One region of the Heyndrickxia sp. NPDC080065 genome, then DNA from elsewhere that is predicted to be linked to it. Evidence: riboswitches for the same ligand, from Rfam matches in the RefSeq annotation. Region 1 holds a riboswitch; each other region holds the start of a gene.
What was found. A riboswitch is a leader RNA that binds a small molecule or an ion and turns the genes downstream of it on or off. The one in region 1 is predicted to bind S-adenosylmethionine.
Positions count from the first base shown of each region.

Region 2: another riboswitch for S-adenosylmethionine. It lies ahead of ACQKP0_RS14210 (cyclase family protein); the one in region 1 lies ahead of ACQKP0_RS09750 (5-methyltetrahydropteroyltriglutamate--homocysteine S-methyltransferase).
Region 3: another riboswitch for S-adenosylmethionine. It lies ahead of ACQKP0_RS02815 (methionine biosynthesis PLP-dependent protein); the one in region 1 lies ahead of ACQKP0_RS09750 (5-methyltetrahydropteroyltriglutamate--homocysteine S-methyltransferase).
Region 4: another riboswitch for S-adenosylmethionine. It lies ahead of ACQKP0_RS02945 (methionine ABC transporter ATP-binding protein); the one in region 1 lies ahead of ACQKP0_RS09750 (5-methyltetrahydropteroyltriglutamate--homocysteine S-methyltransferase).

Region 1 is NZ_JBNNWS010000007.1:79,286-81,487, forward strand. It holds gene ACQKP0_RS09750 (5-methyltetrahydropteroyltriglutamate--homocysteine S-methyltransferase) at 1-1,027, opposite strand, end outside; SAM riboswitch class I at 1,129-1,240, opposite strand; gene ACQKP0_RS09755 (sulfite exporter TauE/SafE family protein) at 1,567-2,202, shown strand, end outside.
Region 2 is NZ_JBNNWS010000010.1:201,296-203,497, forward strand. It holds gene ACQKP0_RS14200 (NUDIX hydrolase) at 1-251, shown strand, start outside; gene ACQKP0_RS14205 (hypothetical protein) at 359-919, shown strand; SAM riboswitch class I at 1,128-1,227, shown strand; gene ACQKP0_RS14210 (cyclase family protein) at 1,306-2,043, shown strand.
Region 3 is NZ_JBNNWS010000002.1:137,384-139,585, reverse strand. It holds gene ACQKP0_RS02825 (permease prefix domain 1-containing protein) at 1-175, shown strand, start outside; gene ACQKP0_RS02820 (hypothetical protein) at 226-717, shown strand; SAM riboswitch class I at 785-891, shown strand; gene ACQKP0_RS02815 (methionine biosynthesis PLP-dependent protein) at 1,160-2,202, shown strand, end outside.
Region 4 is NZ_JBNNWS010000002.1:162,449-164,650, forward strand. It holds gene ACQKP0_RS02940 (methionine ABC transporter permease) at 1-95, opposite strand, end outside; gene ACQKP0_RS02945 (methionine ABC transporter ATP-binding protein) at 85-1,110, opposite strand; SAM riboswitch class I at 1,407-1,524, opposite strand; gene ACQKP0_RS02950 (L,D-transpeptidase) at 2,002-2,202, opposite strand, start outside.

The DNA.
Region 1 (2,202 bases):
GTGGACTCAGCCCTAATTGATTTAAGTTTACAAATTTTGAAGCTTCATCGATTCGACGCTTAATATCACCTGGATTTTCTAGTTCTCCGAACTTAGAAGTGATTAATCCAAGAATAATTTGCAAATCAGGGCGTTTCACATATCGTAGTGGTTCAAAGCCGCCGGATCGATTGTCATCAAACTCGAGGAATAAACCATCTACATTTAGACCATCGAATAATATTTCTGATACCGCATCATATCCGCCGGACTCTTTCCATGTGGATCGGAAGTTCCCCCGACATATATGCATAGTGATTTTCATATCATCAGGTCGATTTACGATGGATTCATTTATAGCTCTTGCAGCAAATTGTTGTAATTGTTTAGGATTTTGTCCTTTTTCCAGGATTTTTCTAACACCATCTTCTGAGAAAAATGAAGACCATGATGTGTCATCTAACTGCAAATATCGGCAGCCAGCATCATAGAAGGCTTGAATTGCCTTTTGATAGGCAATAGTTAGGTCATGCAAAAATTCTTCTTGGTCATGATAAACTTCTTTTGCTATTTTCCCTCTAAAAAATAGCATGTTTGGGCTTGGAATAGTCATTTTTGCTATGCTGTCTCCAGTAATGCTATGCAAAAATTTATAATCATCAAGCATTGGATGATTGGTGAAATCAATTTTTCCTGTAACTTTAACAGAATGTGCCTTTGTTGTTTTTCCATGAAATTGTAGGCCGTTTTCCGAATCATAGCCTTCTACTCCATCAAGGTTTTCAAGAAAATCAAAATGCCACCATGCTCGCCTTAATTCTCCATCAGTTACTGCCTGAAGGCCGACTTCCTTTTGTTTTTGAACGATACGAATAATTTCTTCATTTTCAATTTCCCTTAATTGATCAGCAGTGATCTTTCCTGCCGCTTTTTGCAAACGGGCATGTTTTACACGTTCAGGCCTTAATAAGCTCCCGACTTGATCTGCACGAAAAGGTGGAGTGATTGTCTGAAAAGTGTGTTTTACGTTTTCTACATTTTGAACCATTGTCTCTCTCTCCTTTGAAAAAATATATGATATTAAGAACAAACGATAAATAATAAATAAGCTCTTCCTTAAAAAAGGAAGAGCTTATTGACAAAGTCTCTTCCTCATCTTCAAGAACATAAATAGTTCTAAAGGATTTAGCACCATTCTGTTTAAATAAACAGTGGTTGCTGGGTTTCACAGGGCCAGTCCCTCCACCTCTCTTGATAAGGAAAACTATAAAATTTAATTTTATTAATATTTATCATATTATATTAATTTTGAAATAGTCAACCATCAGGGTTGCTAGTCTTTTGAATTTAGCAATAAATACTAAATATTTTATTAAAAATAATGGTTGGTGGAATACCTTGCAGGGTATAAGAATGCTCAAAAAATGACTTAACTACATGGTCAAGTTTGGTGGGCATGAGTTATTGAAGCATGAAAACGATAATGGTGTATTGAAATTTTGGATAAAAAAGGGATAATGAAAAGGGGACCATTCAAGGTTTGCTTTTCATCTGATATTTAACAATGCATTTTAAGGAGGAGCAACAATGGATTTCAGCTTTATTATTACAATTTTTATTATCGGTTTTGTTGGATCCTTTATTTCGGGAATGCTAGGTATTGGTGGAGCCATTATTAATTATCCAATGTTGTTGTATATACCAGCTATGTTGGGAGTTGCCCAGTTTAGCGCACATTCCGTGTCAGGAATAACAGCTGTTCAAGTGTTTTTTGCTACGATTGGCGGGGTATGGGCCTATCGAAAAGGCGGTTTTCTAAATAAATCACTAATTGCATACATGGGTATTAGTATTTTAATCGGCAGTTTTATCGGGGGATATTCTTCAAAATTTTTCACAGAGGGCGGCATTAACTTAGTCTATGGCATACTTGCCTTAATTGCAGTTGTTATGATGTTTATACCTAAAAGGGGAATCGATGATCAGCGTTTTGACCAAGTGAGATTTAACAAATGGCTCGCTTCCTTACTAGCTTTACTCGTTGGAATAGCCGCTGGTATTGTCGGAGCAGGTGGAGCATTCTTATTAGTCCCTATAATGCTTGTAGTGTTAAAAATCCCAACAAGAATGACCATCGCTTCATCTCTCGCAATTACATTTATCTCATCCATTGGTTCGATTACTGGAAAACTTTCAACAGGTCAAGTTGAGCTGCTACCTTCG
Region 2 (2,202 bases), on a different contig from region 1:
ACGGTGTAACTGATGTTCCTACAAAATTAATTTTAGATTTTGTTTGCAGGCCTGTAGGTGGAGAGCTAAGTATTTCAGAAGAAACATCAGAAAGTGAGTGGGTACCAAGGGACAAAGTTCTTGAATTAGTTACTACACCAGCTATTCAAACACGTTTTAAAGCATACTTGGACTTTAAAAATGATATAAAATATATGGAATTTGTAACTAAACCTGAGTTTGAAATAAAAATGAATAAGACGATTAATTAGGACTAGATTTTATTAATTGATTTTATTAATTGTGATTGTGTTTTTTTCGAGGGTTGTTAGCTTATTGAGATATAGGTTTTGAATTATCATGGAGGATGGTGATTGAAATGAATCATTTACATCATGAATTTTACCTTAGCGATCAAGAAAAGCTTATAATAATTAAGGGTATTAAACTAGGCCTTTCGCGCTTTTATAGGGAAAGGGTAGGAAAACCTGAAATCTTGACAGAGAAAAATTTCATCTCCCGCCAGCGTGCCTCCTATGTTTTTGACTCCATATACCATCATGCGAACCAACATCCAGAACTTAATATTATTGCTGAAGTACGAAATGCGGGCTTGTCCTATGAATATGTTTTACTAGTGTTGGAAGACAGAGATATCATAATTACATTTAGTCAAGTAAAACACCATGACGATTTACCAGAATATAGTGAATACCGAAGTGAATATACGGGGGGTAACGGCAGACTAAACCCCCAATTATCATTTTTTGAAGAAATAGCATCTAATCATGTTAAAAAATATAAACATCTTATTGTTACATTCAATGGAGCAAACGGGCCAAATCCGGATTTTATTTGGATAGGTGCCACAACACGTGAACAAAACGCTTGGATATACCATCAAGACTTAACAGAGGGGCTGCAGTTGATTGCCCAGTAACGTTTTTTATCACGACCAAAATATAGATTAGAGTAATAAGAACTTTTTCCGTGTTAAAGATAAATGTTTATAATGTTCAAAAATATGCTAGTCATATATTTTGAGAAAATGGTTATTTCTAACTAAGATAATTTTTAATTTTTTAAATTTATAATTGACTTTCAACTTAGACATATGTAAAGTTGTAAATAATTAAATATGAGTAATTTTCTTATCCAGAGAGGTGGAGGGACTGGCCCATTGATACCTCAGCAACAGGCTTTTAAGTACTGTGCTAATTCCAGAAGCGTATAGCTTGAAGATAAGAGGAGTATTAATTGTAAATCTAAAACCTCTTCTTATTTTCAAGAAGAGGTTTTTATTATTTAAATTAGGAGGAATTTATTATGGCAAGTGAATTAATCAAAGCTATTAATCTATTGAAAGAAAAACATTGGGTTGATTTAACCCATACTTTTGGACCTGATTCTCCGCACTTTTCTGCTTTTGATTCAGCTGATTTTAAAACATTATTTGATCATAATGATGGATTTCTTGCACAAAGTTTTACATTTGCGGGGCAGTATGGAACACATCTGGATGCACCGATACATTTTGTCCGCAATAAGAGATATTTGGATGAATTAGAGTTAAAGGAATTAATTTTGCCTCTTGTTGTAATTGATAAATCGAAGGAAGCCGCAGAAAACCATGATTTCACCTTAACCGTGGACGATATTTTGAAATTTGAAGAAGATCATGGAAAAATCGAGGAAGGGTCATTTGTCGCTCTTCGAACTGATTGGAGTAAACGATGGCCTAATCTAGAAGAATTTAATAACAAAGATGAAGATGGGAATAATCATGCACCAGGTTGGTCAGTTGATTCATTGAAATTTTTATTTGAGGAAAGAAAAATTAAAGCGGTCGGTCATGAAACCTTTGATACTGATTCAAGTATTGACTTTCAAAAAAATGGAGCACTGTTAGCAGAATACTATGTACTTGAGCAGGATACATATCAAGTTGAGCTTTTAACAAATTTGGATCAGCTTCCGGCAAAAGGAGCGGTCATATTTAACATTGTTCCAAAACCAGAAAAGGCATCTGGCTTTCCAGTAAGATCATTCGCTATTCTACCTTAAATTTACAAGAAGAACCTAAAGAATATATGTTCCTGAGAAAAATTTGATAAGGACCAAAGAAATTATTAGAAAAAAGAGCTTCCAAATTGCCAAAAAGGCTTTTAGGAAGCTCCTTTTAATTTATTTTAGTCTGTTGTTTTGTTCATTTCTCTTATAAAG
Region 3 (2,202 bases), on a different contig from region 1:
CGCTTTAATTCCTAATGTAGCTTTAATGGTAGCGGTTCTTTTTGAATTTTATCCAGAAGGCTTTTTCTCACCTTTATTAAATCCGATGTTTCTTTTCTTTTGTGTTTTGTCCACTTTATGTTTCTATCCGATTAGTAAAGTAGCTTATAAATTTGGGATCGTAAATGGTCTCTAATTTTTTAAAATACTACATAGAATTTCTATGTATATTAGGAGGGGGAAAATATGTCGTTAACCATGTTGGGATGTATTGCACTATTTTTAGCGTTTTTTAGTTTAATATTTATCCGACAAAATCTTAAAACAAGATTTGATTTTAAAAATGCATGGACTGCAGGAGGCTCGATATTAGTAATAAACATTATATTAATAGGTTTGACTATTTTAGGTGTTTTTTTCATCCCGTTTTCAACACCTTTTTTTATTGTAATATCACCGGTTGTAAGTGTGATTGCATGGGTATTTATAAAAGAAAGCTTTAGGAAGCCTTTATTAAAAAGGCTACATGCGGTAATAGTCGGTCAATCCATATATATCGGACTATTCATCTATTTAGCTTATAAAAATTCTACCATCAAACCATCGTATCCGGGTGAGGACATGTTTATGACTGGACTAGGATATATGATCGGAATGATCGTCTGTTTCTTTGCTACATTAATTGGAGTGATTGCATTTTTGCTGCCGCATAAAATTTCTAAAATAAATTTATCTTGATTATTTTAGCTAATTATTGTAAATTATTCATTAAGCTAAAATATTTCGGGATAATTAAATAATCAAAATCTTATCTAGAGAGGTTGAGGGACTGGCCCTATGACGCCTCAGCAACCAGTCATTTTTTATGACACGGTGCTAATTCCAGCAGGTTTTAAACCTGAACGATAAGGAGAATCTAATGACTGAACAGGACTTCTTCTTATAGGAGTCCTTTTTTTGTTGTTTTTTCTCCCCATATTCGTACGTACAAAACCAATATAGAGCCGATTATCGTCTCTACCATTTATCATGAAGGAATTAGAATTCTTCTAATAAGGCGGTGTGAGCAGAGCGAAGTTAGACTAATTATTTATGCTATTTTAGTTAGAATTAATCGTCGATTGAAAATACTAAAAAAGTTAGCGACGCTCACCCCTTTTCATAAAAGGGAGGAAAGTTTATGGGAAACCATCATATTCAAACAAAACTTGTTCAAGTTGGGAATCGAAGTGAAACGGAGACGGGCACGGTTAATCCGCCGATCTATTTATCAACTGCTTACCGTCATGAAGGAATTGGGTTATCAACCGGCTTTGATTATTCTCGGACGAAAAATCCGACACGTGCTCTTCTAGAGGAGAGCTTTGCGAAATTAGAGGAAGGGGATCAAGGCTATGCCTGTAGCTCGGGGATGGCGGCGATACAGCTTGTTCTATCCCTTTTTCAAAAAGATGACGAATTGATCGCAACAGATGATTTATATGGCGGGACCTATCGGTTGTTTGAACACTATTCAAAAGCTTATGGCATCACAGCTAATTATATTAATGTTAATAATCTAGAGCTGTTGGAGAAATCAATTAATGAAAGAACGAAAGCCATTTTCATTGAAACACCGACTAATCCGTTAATGATTGAAACCGATATTGAAGCAGTTGCAGCCATTGCAAAGAAACATCATTTGCTACTTATTGTCGATAATACATTTCTCACGCCCTATCTTCAAAAACCGATCATTCAAGGAGCCGATATTGTTATACATAGTGCAACGAAATATATCGGCGGACATAATGATGTTTTAGCAGGACTGGTTGTCGCTAAAGGTGAGGAAATATGCGGTCGTCTTGCCGCATTTCATAATGGAGCAGGTGCTGTCCTCTCTCCGTTTGATTCCTGGCTTTTAATAAGAGGACTGAAGACACTCGCATTAAGAATGGAAAAACACCAAGAAAATGCCAAGCAGCTTGTCGCCTTTTTACGTGAAAGATCGGAAGTGACCGATGTATTTTATCCGAACAAAGGGGGCATGGTTTCATTTCGCTTGGAAAAAGAAGAGTGGGTCCCAGCATTTCTGCAAAATCTAAATCTCATTACATTTGCAGAAAGTCTAGGGGGTGTCGAAAGCTTTATCACGTATCCGGCGACACAAACGCATGGAGATATCCCAGAGGAAATTCGAATTAAGAACGGAGTTTGCAATCGATTACTTCGGTTTTCAGTTGG
Region 4 (2,202 bases), on a different contig from region 1:
ATTGTGGCAAAAATAAGGGTAAAAATCACCATTGTCACTGTTTGTCCTGATGCCTGAACAACTCTTGGCCAAAATGTATTCCAATCAACCTGCATGATCGAAAACCTCCTTTACTTCAACATATTTCTGTAAATACCCAACAGCTTTGTTTACCTCATCATCTGCCCCCTGTAATTCGACAATTAAATTGCCAATTAATACTTCCTGAATATCACTTATATTGCCGTACAAAATATTGACATCTACCTCATAGCTTTTAGCAATAGTAGAAAGCAGAGGTTTACTCGTTTCTTCTCCTGTAAAAATCAAACGATATAGACGACTAGATTGATTCGATCGCAGCTTTTCAAATACATTAGGCGAAATTTTGTCATTTAAAACGGAGCTAATAAAATTCTGTGTCGTTTGTGTTTTTGGCTTTGTAAAAATATCAAATACAGTTCCTTCTTCAATCACTCTGCCATTCTCCATAACAGCGACACGGTCACAAATATTTCGAATAACCTGCATCTCATGAGTAATTAATAGAATGGTAACATTGTATTCTTCATTAACCTTTTTTAATAGATTTAAAATATCACCGGTTGTTTCAGGATCTAAAGCAGATGTTGCTTCGTCACAGATTAGAATATCCGGAGAAGTAGCAAGCGCTCTTGCGATGCCGACCCTTTGTTTTTGTCCACCGGATAGCTGCTCTGGATAATAATTTGCTTTGTCAGCTAGCCCGACAAATTGAAGAAGCTCTGTCACCCTGCGTTTTATTTCCTGCTTTGGAACCTTTGCTAGCTTTAACGGATAAGCAACATTTCCAAACACTGTTCGAGAATTGAATAGATTAAAGGTTTGGAAAATCATCCCGATTCTTTGCCTCATTTTTCGAAGATCCTTCTCTGATAAAGAAAGATTTACTTGATCATTTACAATCACTTTTCCCGATGTCGGCCTTTCTAGTAGATTCACGAGTCTAAGCAAAGTACTCTTTCCGGCACCACTAAAGCCGATGACTCCAAAGATTTCACCCTTTTCAATCGACAGGGAAACATCCTGCACAGCAGCTACATCTCTCCCTTTTGATTGAAAAACTTTGCTAACACCTTCAAATTTAATCATGCTGCTTGGCCCTCCTCTTTCTAAAACACAACTGTTTTCGTAAAGATTGTTGCTTTTCGTAAATAGCTCCAATTCTTAATCAAATTGACTTCGTGCTCTTTTCTTCATCCCATACTTTTTGTATAAGTGCAAAAACAACCGTAAAAATCCTACTAGATATTTACTGCGTAAAATCTCTGCCGATTTTTACTTCGCTACAAATAGCAACAAAGTATTAGAAAAGAGCTTAAAACACAAAAAACCCTTCTTCTTATCCGCACACAGATAAGAAGAAGGGTTCGTAATAACCATTCTACTTCTTATCTTTCGAATCAGATACTGTACCGATTCGCAGGAATTAGCACGGTATTTGCAAAATGCAAACCCGTTGCCGAGGCTTCAAAGGGCCAGTCCCTCCACCTCTCTGGATAAGTAATAGTCAATTTATTTAGTTTTTCGATTTAATATGTTCAATATTATTTCGAAATTAAAAATAAGTCAATACATTTTTTTATTTTTTATTTTGGCTCTTTTCGTATAAATTGTTGTTTTTAGACTATAAACTTAGTCCGTTGATTTCCGCTCCAGACACTTGCTTTCCGCGGGGAGGGATGGGAGCCTCCTCGGCGTTACCGCCTGCGGGGTCTCCCACTTCCCTCTTTTTCCCGCAGGAGTCAAGTGTCCTCCGCTACAATCAACTCAGATTGTTAATAAAATATCACTAAAAAAGCAACAACCTTTACGAAAACAGCCTTTATTTTTAACAATCTTGTATTTTTTGAAAGACCTGTAGGATATACGGTTTACTACGTATAGATAATTCTTCACCCATAGCTACAGATGATTTTATCAACATAATCATCAACATATACGTTATTTTAAAATAATTAATTTCTACCCCGATATCTTAAACTACCTAATTTTCACTATCGTCCCAATTGGTACTATTTTGGAAAGAGCAAGTACATCTTGGTTGTACATTCGGATACAACCATGTGAAACAATTTTGCCGATTGAGGCAGGATTATTTGTTCCGTGTATCCCATAATGCGGCCTTGAAAGTCCCATCCACATGACACCAAAAGGACCGCCGGGATTAGGCTGTTTGTTAAT